2 regions of the Janthinobacterium sp. 1_2014MBL_MicDiv genome follow, and region 2 is predicted to be linked to the other one. Evidence: predicted binding sites of a transcription regulator. Region 2 holds the regulator's gene; the other holds the start of a gene.
What was found. The regulator FNR, encoded in region 2, switches genes on or off when oxygen is low (the NO sensors DNR and NnrR bind a similar motif). The targets are predictions, from matches to a motif close to TTGATNNNNATCAA.
Positions count from the first base shown of each region.

Region 1: a site for FNR is predicted at 2,319-2,332, ahead of YQ44_RS12670 (XrtA system polysaccharide chain length determinant). Genes of this name have one in related genera too.

Region 1 is NZ_CP011319.1:2,888,004-2,892,215, reverse strand. Features, by position in the region: gene YQ44_RS12675 (XrtA-associated tyrosine autokinase) at 1-625, opposite strand, end outside; gene YQ44_RS12670 (XrtA system polysaccharide chain length determinant) at 652-2,181, opposite strand; gene YQ44_RS12665 (XrtA/PEP-CTERM system exopolysaccharide export protein) at 2,444-3,064, shown strand; gene YQ44_RS12660 (N-acyl amino acid synthase FeeM domain-containing protein) at 3,265-4,011, shown strand; gene YQ44_RS12655 (S1 family peptidase) at 4,015-4,212, opposite strand, start outside.
Region 2 is NZ_CP011319.1:6,170,332-6,174,543, forward strand. Features, by position in the region: gene YQ44_RS26805 (response regulator) at 1-1,579, opposite strand, end outside; gene fnr (fumarate/nitrate reduction transcriptional regulator Fnr) at 1,830-2,588, shown strand; gene YQ44_RS26815 (FixH family protein) at 2,714-3,238, opposite strand; gene ccoG (cytochrome c oxidase accessory protein CcoG) at 3,294-4,212, opposite strand, start outside.

The sequences.
Region 1 (4,212 bases), 3.2 Mb from region 2:
GCGGCGAGTCGAAGACGACGACGCGGTCCGCGTAGCGGCTGGCGATCTCCGCCAGCAAGCGGCTCATGGCGCGGCTGGCCAGCAATTCCGTCGCGTGCCGGTTGCTGCGCCCGGCCGGCAGGATGCTCAGGTTGGCGACATTCGTCTTCAGGATGACGTCCGCCATTTCCAGCTGCTCGTCGAGCAGCACGTCCATCAGCCCCGGTTCCGGCGCCAGGCCCAGCACTTTCAGCACGGACGGGCGCGCCACGTCGGCGTCCACCAGCAGCACCGTGATATCCATCTCCATGGCGATGCTCATGGCCAGGTTGACGGCGCAGTAGGTCTTGCCTTCGCCGGGCATGGCGCTGGTGACGACGATCAGGTTGCCGTGGCGGATGGCCTCGGCGCCGCCGGCGCGCGCCTGGCGCAGCAGCGGGCGCTTGATGATGCGGAAATCCTCGGCCACGGAACTGCGTCCGCCGTCGTGCGTGAGCATGCCCTGTTCCTGCAGCCGGGCCAGGTTCAGGGTGCGGTAGCGCGGCGATAGCTGCGCCGCCGCTTCGGACGCACCATCGGCGCCAGGCGGCACGCCGGCCTCGTCCACGCGCCCCATGTTCGGTTCTTCCTTGCCGTTGCTATGCATGCTTGCTCCCCGGGCCAGGCCCTGGCTTAGAATTTCAGCAGCGCGGCCGTCATGACCACGCCGTACAGCATGAACAGGCTGCCGAGGCAGGCGCCGAAGCCATAGCGGGCGCGCCGGCGGCGCACCTGCTGCAGCGGCGTCCAGTTCATCGACACGGTGCCCAGCACGCTCAAGCCCGTCGCTTCGCGCAGTTCGGCCGGACTGAGGAAGGTGGGGCGCACCTGGCTGATCAGGAGGGCCGTGGCGATGCCGGCCACCAGGGCCGCGCCCAGCGCCGCGCTGAACAGCAGTGGGCGGTTCGGGCCGACGGGCGCGTACTGCACGGTGGGCGGGTCGATGATCTTGAAGGCCATCATGTCGGTGGTGGAACTGAGTTCGCCCGACAGCTTGGCCGCTTCGCGCCGGCCGATCAGCTTTTCATAGTTTTCCTTGTTGATGATGTAGTCGCGGTTGAGCTGCGCCAGCTGCGATTCCACCTCGGGCACGGCATTGCTTTGCGCCAGCAGCCGCTCGTTGCGCGCGCTGTATTCCTGCACGCGGGCCTTGATGGCGGCCACCTTGGCGTCGGCGTCCGTCAGCGCCACTTTCAGCTGCTGCAGCATGGGGCTGTAATTCTTGCCCGGATCGCCGGACGCCGCCTTCAGCTTGCTTTCCTCGATCTTGCGTTCTTCCAGCTGGGCCACCAGGCGCTTCGAGGAAATAATATCGGGATGCAATTCTGTAAACTGCATGCGCAGGCTGTCGAGGTTCTTGTTGAGCGAGGCGATGCGCTCGTCGAGTTCGGGATTCGTGATGGCGGCCGCGTTCGGTTCAAGGTCGAGCACCGGTTCGTCGCCTTCGATCTGGCTGAGGATGGCCTTGCGCGACTGTTCCGCCTCGACCAGTTCCAGCTTGGCATTGTTCAGGCTATCGGACGACATCAGCAGCTGGCTGCCATAGTCGATGCCCTGGCGCGGCAGCAGCAGGTTGTTGCGGATCTTGAATTCCTTCACGAGGTTTTCCGCCGCGCTCAGCTTGTCCTCGTAATTCTTGATCTGCTCGTCGATGAATTGCACGGCTTTCTGCGAATCGCCTTTTTTCCCCTGGAAACTGCCTTCGACAAAGATGGTCAGCAGGCTTTGCACGACGTCGCGCACCAGCTTCGGGTCGCGCCCGTTGTAGCTGATGGTGTAGATATCGTAGGCATTCGTGCCGCTGATCTTGATGCGGCTCATCAGGTCATCGAGCTGGGCCTCATGTTCGCGCACGGTCTTCGAGTCGAGGTCGAGGTCGACCATGCGCATGACGCGCTCCACGTTGGGACGGCTGAGCAGGGTGCGGCTCATGATGGCCACCTGCTGCTCCGTGTTCGGCACGCTGGTCATGCCGGCCATCAGCGGCTTGAGGATGGTTTGCGTATCGACAAACACGCGCGCCCGGGTCTGGTAATCGTCGGGCAGGGTGATGACCTTGATGAAGCCGGCGATGCTCACCAGCCAGGCGACGAGCACGGCATGCCAGCGGTATTTCCAGATGCCCTTCAGGCTGGACAGCAGTTGCTGTATCAATTGCTCCATGTCGCTTCCTTCCGGTGACGATGCTGCGCAATAGCGGGGCCGGCGGCGTGGAAACGGCAGCCCGATGCGGCAAATGCTTGTCGAGTAAGCAAAGTATAGGACCGTTGCCGGGCAAGATTTCCCAAGATGATTGCTTCTTGATACGCCTCAAGGTTCCCTTGCCGCGTTTTAATAATCATAGGAGTTCGCGGCCCAGGCTGCTTCTGCGCGGCCGGCGGCTTGGTGCGCCACCTGGTGCGCCATCGACTCGAAGAGGCCCAGCATGAATCTGTTCCGCCGTACCTTAGTCCTGCGCGCGCTGGCCCTGGCGGCGGGCGGCCTGCTGGGCGCCTGCGGCACGCGTCATCCGCTGGCGCCCGCCGACGACAGCGCGCCCCAGCACGACTACCTGATCGGGCCGGGCGATTCCGTCAACATCATCGTCTGGCGCAACCCGGAAGTGTCGCTGACGGTGGCCGTGCGGCCCGACGGCAAGATCACCACGCCGCTGGTGGAAGACCTGGAAGCGAGCGGCAAGACGTCGACCCAGCTGGCGCGCGACATCGAGCAGGCGTTGAGCAAGTTCATCCAGCAACCGGTGGTGACCGTCATCGTCACCAACTTCTCGGGGCCGTATGGCGAGCAGATCCGCGTCATCGGCGAGGCGGCCAAGCCGCAGGCGCTGCCATACCGGCTCGGCATGTCGCTGATGGACGTGCTGATCGCCGTCGGCGGCATCACCGATTTCGCCGCGGGCAACAAGGCCAGCATCATCCGCCTGCGCGATGGCAGCCAGCAGCAGCTGCGCGTGCGGCTCGACGATCTATTGAAGAATGGCGATATTTCGGCGAACGTCATGATGCGTCCGGGCGACGTGTTGCTGATACCGGAGAGCTTTTTTTAAAACATTAACAGTGCTGTCAAAACAGCACTTTTATTTATAAATTTGTACTCGCGGGCAAATTTAATCATGTAATTTTGCTATTGAATACGCACTTTCTTCTGTTTTTTTCAGCGGAAGCGGGAACTTCTCCAGTTCTCTACTTGTCACAAGGCATTGGCTTCAGTCCGTCTCGACGGGCGGCCGATGAACGCGAGGACAAGATGAGCTTTGAAGATGAACCTATTATTTCCTTCGACACGCCGGGCGAATTCAGCGACCTGGTGGTGGGCGAAGGCAAGATCGACCCGGCCATGGAGCACGAGCTCGACCTGCAGCGCTTCCATATCCGCATGGCCAATTCGCGCGGCCGCCGCGAAGCGGCCAGCCTGCTGATCCGCAAGATGTACGGCTGGCGCGGTTATGCGGTCGACCCTGGCATCACGCATGCGCTGAACAAGATCACCCTGTTCGCGGAAACGGCCGGCACGACGGTCGGCACCATGACCCTGTGCCTGGACAATGACGAGACGGGCTTGCCCGCCGATGAAAACTTCCGCGACAAGCTCGACGTGCTGCGCGAAGAGGGGCGCCGCCTGTGCGAGCCGTCGCGCCTGGCCATCGACAAGGGCGTCAGCAAGCGCGTCTTTGCCGCGCTGATTCATATTTCTTATATCTATGCCCACAATATCCACGGCTTTACGGATTACGTGATCGAAGTCAACCCGCGTCACGTGGTGTTTTACAAGCGCATGCTCGGCTTCAAGGACTTCGGCGGCGAGCGCGAATGCACGCGCGTGGGGGCGCCGGCCGTGCTGCTGCGGCTCGACCTCGATTACATGGGAGCGCAGATCCGCAAATATGGCGGCCTGATGGAACAACATGGGGGAGAACGGTCGTTTTACCCCTTTTTTTTTCCAACATGGGATGAGCCTGGTATTACCGACCGCCTGCGGCAGGGACGTAACTGAAATTCATTTATTTTTCAGCAGGATCGCCTGCATGTGGTTGCCCGGTATCGCGTAGGTGATGCCGCTGGGCGCGCTGATGGCCGTTTCTTTCAAGCCTTTCACGTAGACCATGTTGACGATGCCATAAACGAGTCCCGTCTCGGGATCGAACAGCGGGCTGCCGCTGCTGCCCGGATACGCCGTCGCGTCCAGCTGGAACAC
Region 2 (4,212 bases):
CGGCCAGGCTGACGGCCACCACCACTTCGCCGCTCTCGGTAAACTTGATGGCATTGCCGGCCAGGTTGACGAGGATTTGCTGCAGCCGCTGGGCGTCGCCGACGAGGCGGCGCGGCACGTCGGGTTCGACGGCGATGGCCAGCTCGAGTTCTTTCTCGCCGGCATTCATGGTCATCGTCGTGGCGAGGGTATTCATGACTTCATCGAGGTCGAACTCGACGGGAGACAGATCCATGCGGCGCGCCTCGATCTTGGAAAAATCGAGCACATCGTTGAGGATGCCCAATAACGACTGGCCCGCCACGCGTACCATGGTCAGGTACTTGCGCTGCTCGGTGTTGAGCTTGGTATTGCCGAGCAAATACACCATGCCCAGCACGGCATTGAGCGGTGTGCGGATTTCATGGCTCATGTTGGCCACGAAATCGCTCTTCGCGCGGTTGGCCGCCTCGGCCCGGTCGCGCTCCTGCTCCAGCTCCGCCGCGCGCGCCTCGAGCTCGTGCTGCAGCCGGTCGCGCTCGCCCATCAGGCCGTTGAACGCTTCCGTCAGCTCGCCGATCTCGTCGCGCTGCTGCACCGGCACGGGGGTGAAGCGGTTGCCCGAGGCGCGCAGCGACAGCAGGGTGTCGCGCAGGCGCACCAGCGGCGACAGCAGGCGCACGGTGACCCAGCCCAGCACGGCCGCGGCCAGCAGCGAGGCGCAGATGCTCCAGAGTACCAGCCGTGACAGTACGCCGTTGAACGGCTCGAACGCGTCGGCCACGGGCAACGAGGCGGCCAGCAGCCAGTTCACGGATTTCAATCGCTTGAAGCTGTTGACGGCCGTGATGCCGCGGCTGTTGGTGCTGACCATGCTGCCTTCGCCGTCTTCTTTCAGCAGCTGCGTGGTGGTCTGGTTGGCGTTCGGCGCGCGCGGCTGCAGCAGGCGGCTGGTATCGGGGTACAGCACGTAGCGCGGCACGGCTTCGCGCGTGAGGATGAAGTAATAGCCGCTCTTGCCCACCTTGGCCGTGCGCAGGTGGCCCAGCATATTGTCCTTGTACAGGCGCAGCACGCCGATCACGATGCCGGCCACGGCGCCGTTCTTGTCCAGCACGGGCGCGACCATCTGCACGATGGGCAAGTGGCTGGTCTTGCCCAGCATCGGTTGCGTGATCATCGCCTGTTTCGTGCGCATGACGGTATGGAAGTAATCGCGGTCCGTCACGTCGGTGCCGTTGCGTCCCGGCACCTCGGGCACGTTGGCCACCACCTTGCCCTGCGTGTCGAGCACCAGCACGTCGTCGAACAGGGCCAGCATGGCGCGCTGCGTGTAGTACTCGCGCAATGCGCCGGCGTCGGCCATGAGGGCGGGCGGCTGGTGGCGCGCCGTCTGGGTGATGATGTCGAGCAGCATCGCCAACTTGTCGTCGAGCTCTTCGGCCGTGCGCTCGATCAGGGCCGTTTGCTGGACCAGCAGCACTTGCGTGAAATCGTCGCGCATGTGCTTGACCTGGATCATGGTGACCAGGGCGATCATGGCGATCGAGGTCAGGCTGGTGGCCAGCGCGACTTTTGCTTTAATGCCGAGAGGCTTCATGATTTCCTTTTCAGTCCCCGAAGGGACAGGCGGCAGATAATGCTGTCAGGAATTTTCCTATCAATACAGCAACTTGGCAAGCGCCGGCCGCGTAAATTCCCGCCGTCAAAGCAGCAATTGACGATGTTGCCATAAAATTAAATGCAGGACGTCGTTTATTCAGCGAAATTAGCGTGAATGACGGGGAAAATGGCACAGGCAAGCGCGCTATGCAGTAAACTTGTTATTGCATTTTCAAAAAGGTAATGACATGACAGAAGCGCTACTCTCTCCAGCCTTGCCCGCCGTGAACGTGGAAGCGTTGCGTGCGCGCTGCTCGACGTGCAGCATGCATCAATTGTGCCTGCCGATGGGCCTCGACGTGGGCGACATGGACAGGCTGGACCAGATTATCGGCCGTCGCCGCAAGGTCGCGCGCGGCGCCTCGCTGTTCCGCATCGGCGACTCGTTCCAGAACCTGTACGCGATCCGCCTGGGCCACTTCAAGACTTACCAGATCAATCCGGGCGGCGAAGAGCAGGTGACGGGCTTCCAGATGGCTGGCGAACTGCTGGGCATGGACGCCATCAGCGCCGACCGCCACCACTGCAATGCCGTGGCGCTGGAAGACAGCGAAGTGTGTGAAATCCCGTTTTCCAGCCTGGAACAATTGCTGGGCAATATGCCCACCCTGCTGCGCCATTTCCACCGCATGATGAGCCAGGAAATCACGCGCGAGCAAAGCGTGATGCTGTTGCTGGGCAATATGCAGGCGACGCAGCGTTTTGCCGCCTTCATCGTCAACCTGGCGTCGCGCTACGAGGCGCGCGGCTATTCGGGCAGCAACTTCCAGTTGCGCATGTCGCGCGAGGAAATCGGCAACTACCTGGGCCTGACCATCGAGAGCGTCAGCCGCTTGCTGTCGAAGTTCAAGAAGGAAGGCTGGCTGCGCGTGTCGAACCGCGAGATCGAGATCCTGCAGCCGGCAAAATTAAAAGCCATTACGGCCGGCACCGACACCTGCAAATAACGGCACTGTCAAAACCTGCTGCGCGTCGCGCTTTGTGGCTTGCGCTGCGCGCTGTACACCGGCACAGCTGCGCTGCTCGGCCGCCCATCACTGGCGCCCGCCACGGTTTTCCCCGGCGCAGTGCCTTACAGTTCCTCGTCCGCATGCAGCGCGATGCTGCGCTGCGCGGGCCAGGTCCAGATGCCCGACAGGCGCCACTCGCGCGTATTGTTTTCCACCAGCACCTGCCAGCGGCTGCGCTCGAGCATCGGCAGCGCCACCGAGAAGTTGCCCATGGCGTCGGGCTGCACCAGCAGCTTGATATCCTTTTCCGGCAAGGTCGCGTGCGCCAGGTGCAGCTGCAGCGGCGCCTGGTAAGCCTTGCCGAAGCTGTGCACGGAACCCGTCAGGCGTGCTTGCGCCACGTCGTACGCCAGGCTGGTCGACATGGCCAGGTTGCTGGCGGCCGTATCGCGCCGCAAGTCCTGGTTGATGGCCTTGCCCTGCTTGTAATAGTCGCCCACCACCAGCGCGTCGGGTTGCGTAAACGCGATATAGCCCATGAAGCTGCCGACGACGACGGACAGCCCGGGACCGATCATCAGCAGCCATGGCCAGCGGTGCTTGTACCAGGGCGCGGCGGGGGCTTGCAGTTTCAGACTGTCGGACATTGTTTTCTCCTTGTGACGGCGGCAAGAACACGGGGATTCCTGCCGCCTTTCCTGCTTAACGTGGCACGATGAACACGGCGCTTTCGCGCACGTGCAGCGACGGGTCGTCCAGCGACTGCAGCTCGATCGTGATCTTGTTCGAGCCCTTCTCTCCCACGCCGTGCGGCACGCGCAGGCGGATCGGCCAGCCCAGCGTTTCCGTTGCCTGCAAGGTCACTTCATCGCGCGTCAGCAAGGTCAGGCCCGGCAAGCCGGCAACGCTGATCCTGAAGCTCTGGCTTTGCTCCGAAGTGTTCATGATCTGCAGGCGGTAGACGTTCTCGATCATGCCATCTTCCACTTCGCGCCCCATCGAGCCGCGGTCGCGGATGACGTCCATCTTCAGCGGCGTGCGCAGGGCCAGCGAGGTACACACGGCGATGATGATCAGGGCCAGGATGGAGGTGTAGATCAGCACGCGCGGGCGCATGGCGCGCTGGCGGATCTGCTTCGAGTCGAAGTTGTTTTCCATCGCATGGTCGGTACTGTAGCGTACCAGTCCGCGTGGCCGGTCGACCTTGTCCATCACGCTGTTGCAGGCATCGACGCAGGCGGCGCAGCCGATGCATTCATACTGCAGGCCGTTGCGGATATCGATGCCGGTCGGACACACCTGCACGCACAGGGTACAGTCGATGCAGTCGCCCAGCTTGTCGTTGTTGCCGGCCTTCTTGCTCAACGCACCGCGCGGTTCGCCCCGCTTGGCGTCATAGGTGATGATCAGGGTGTCCTGGTCGAACATGGCGCTCTGGAAGCGCGCGTAGGGGCACATGTATTTGCACACCTGCTCGCGCAGCCAGCCCGCGTTGCCATAGGTGGCCAGGCTGTAGAACAGCACCCAGAACCATTCCCACGGGCCGAAGTTCAGCGTTTGCACGGAATGGGCGAGTTCCTTGATCGGCGTGAAGTAGCCGACGAAGGTAAAGCCCGTCCAC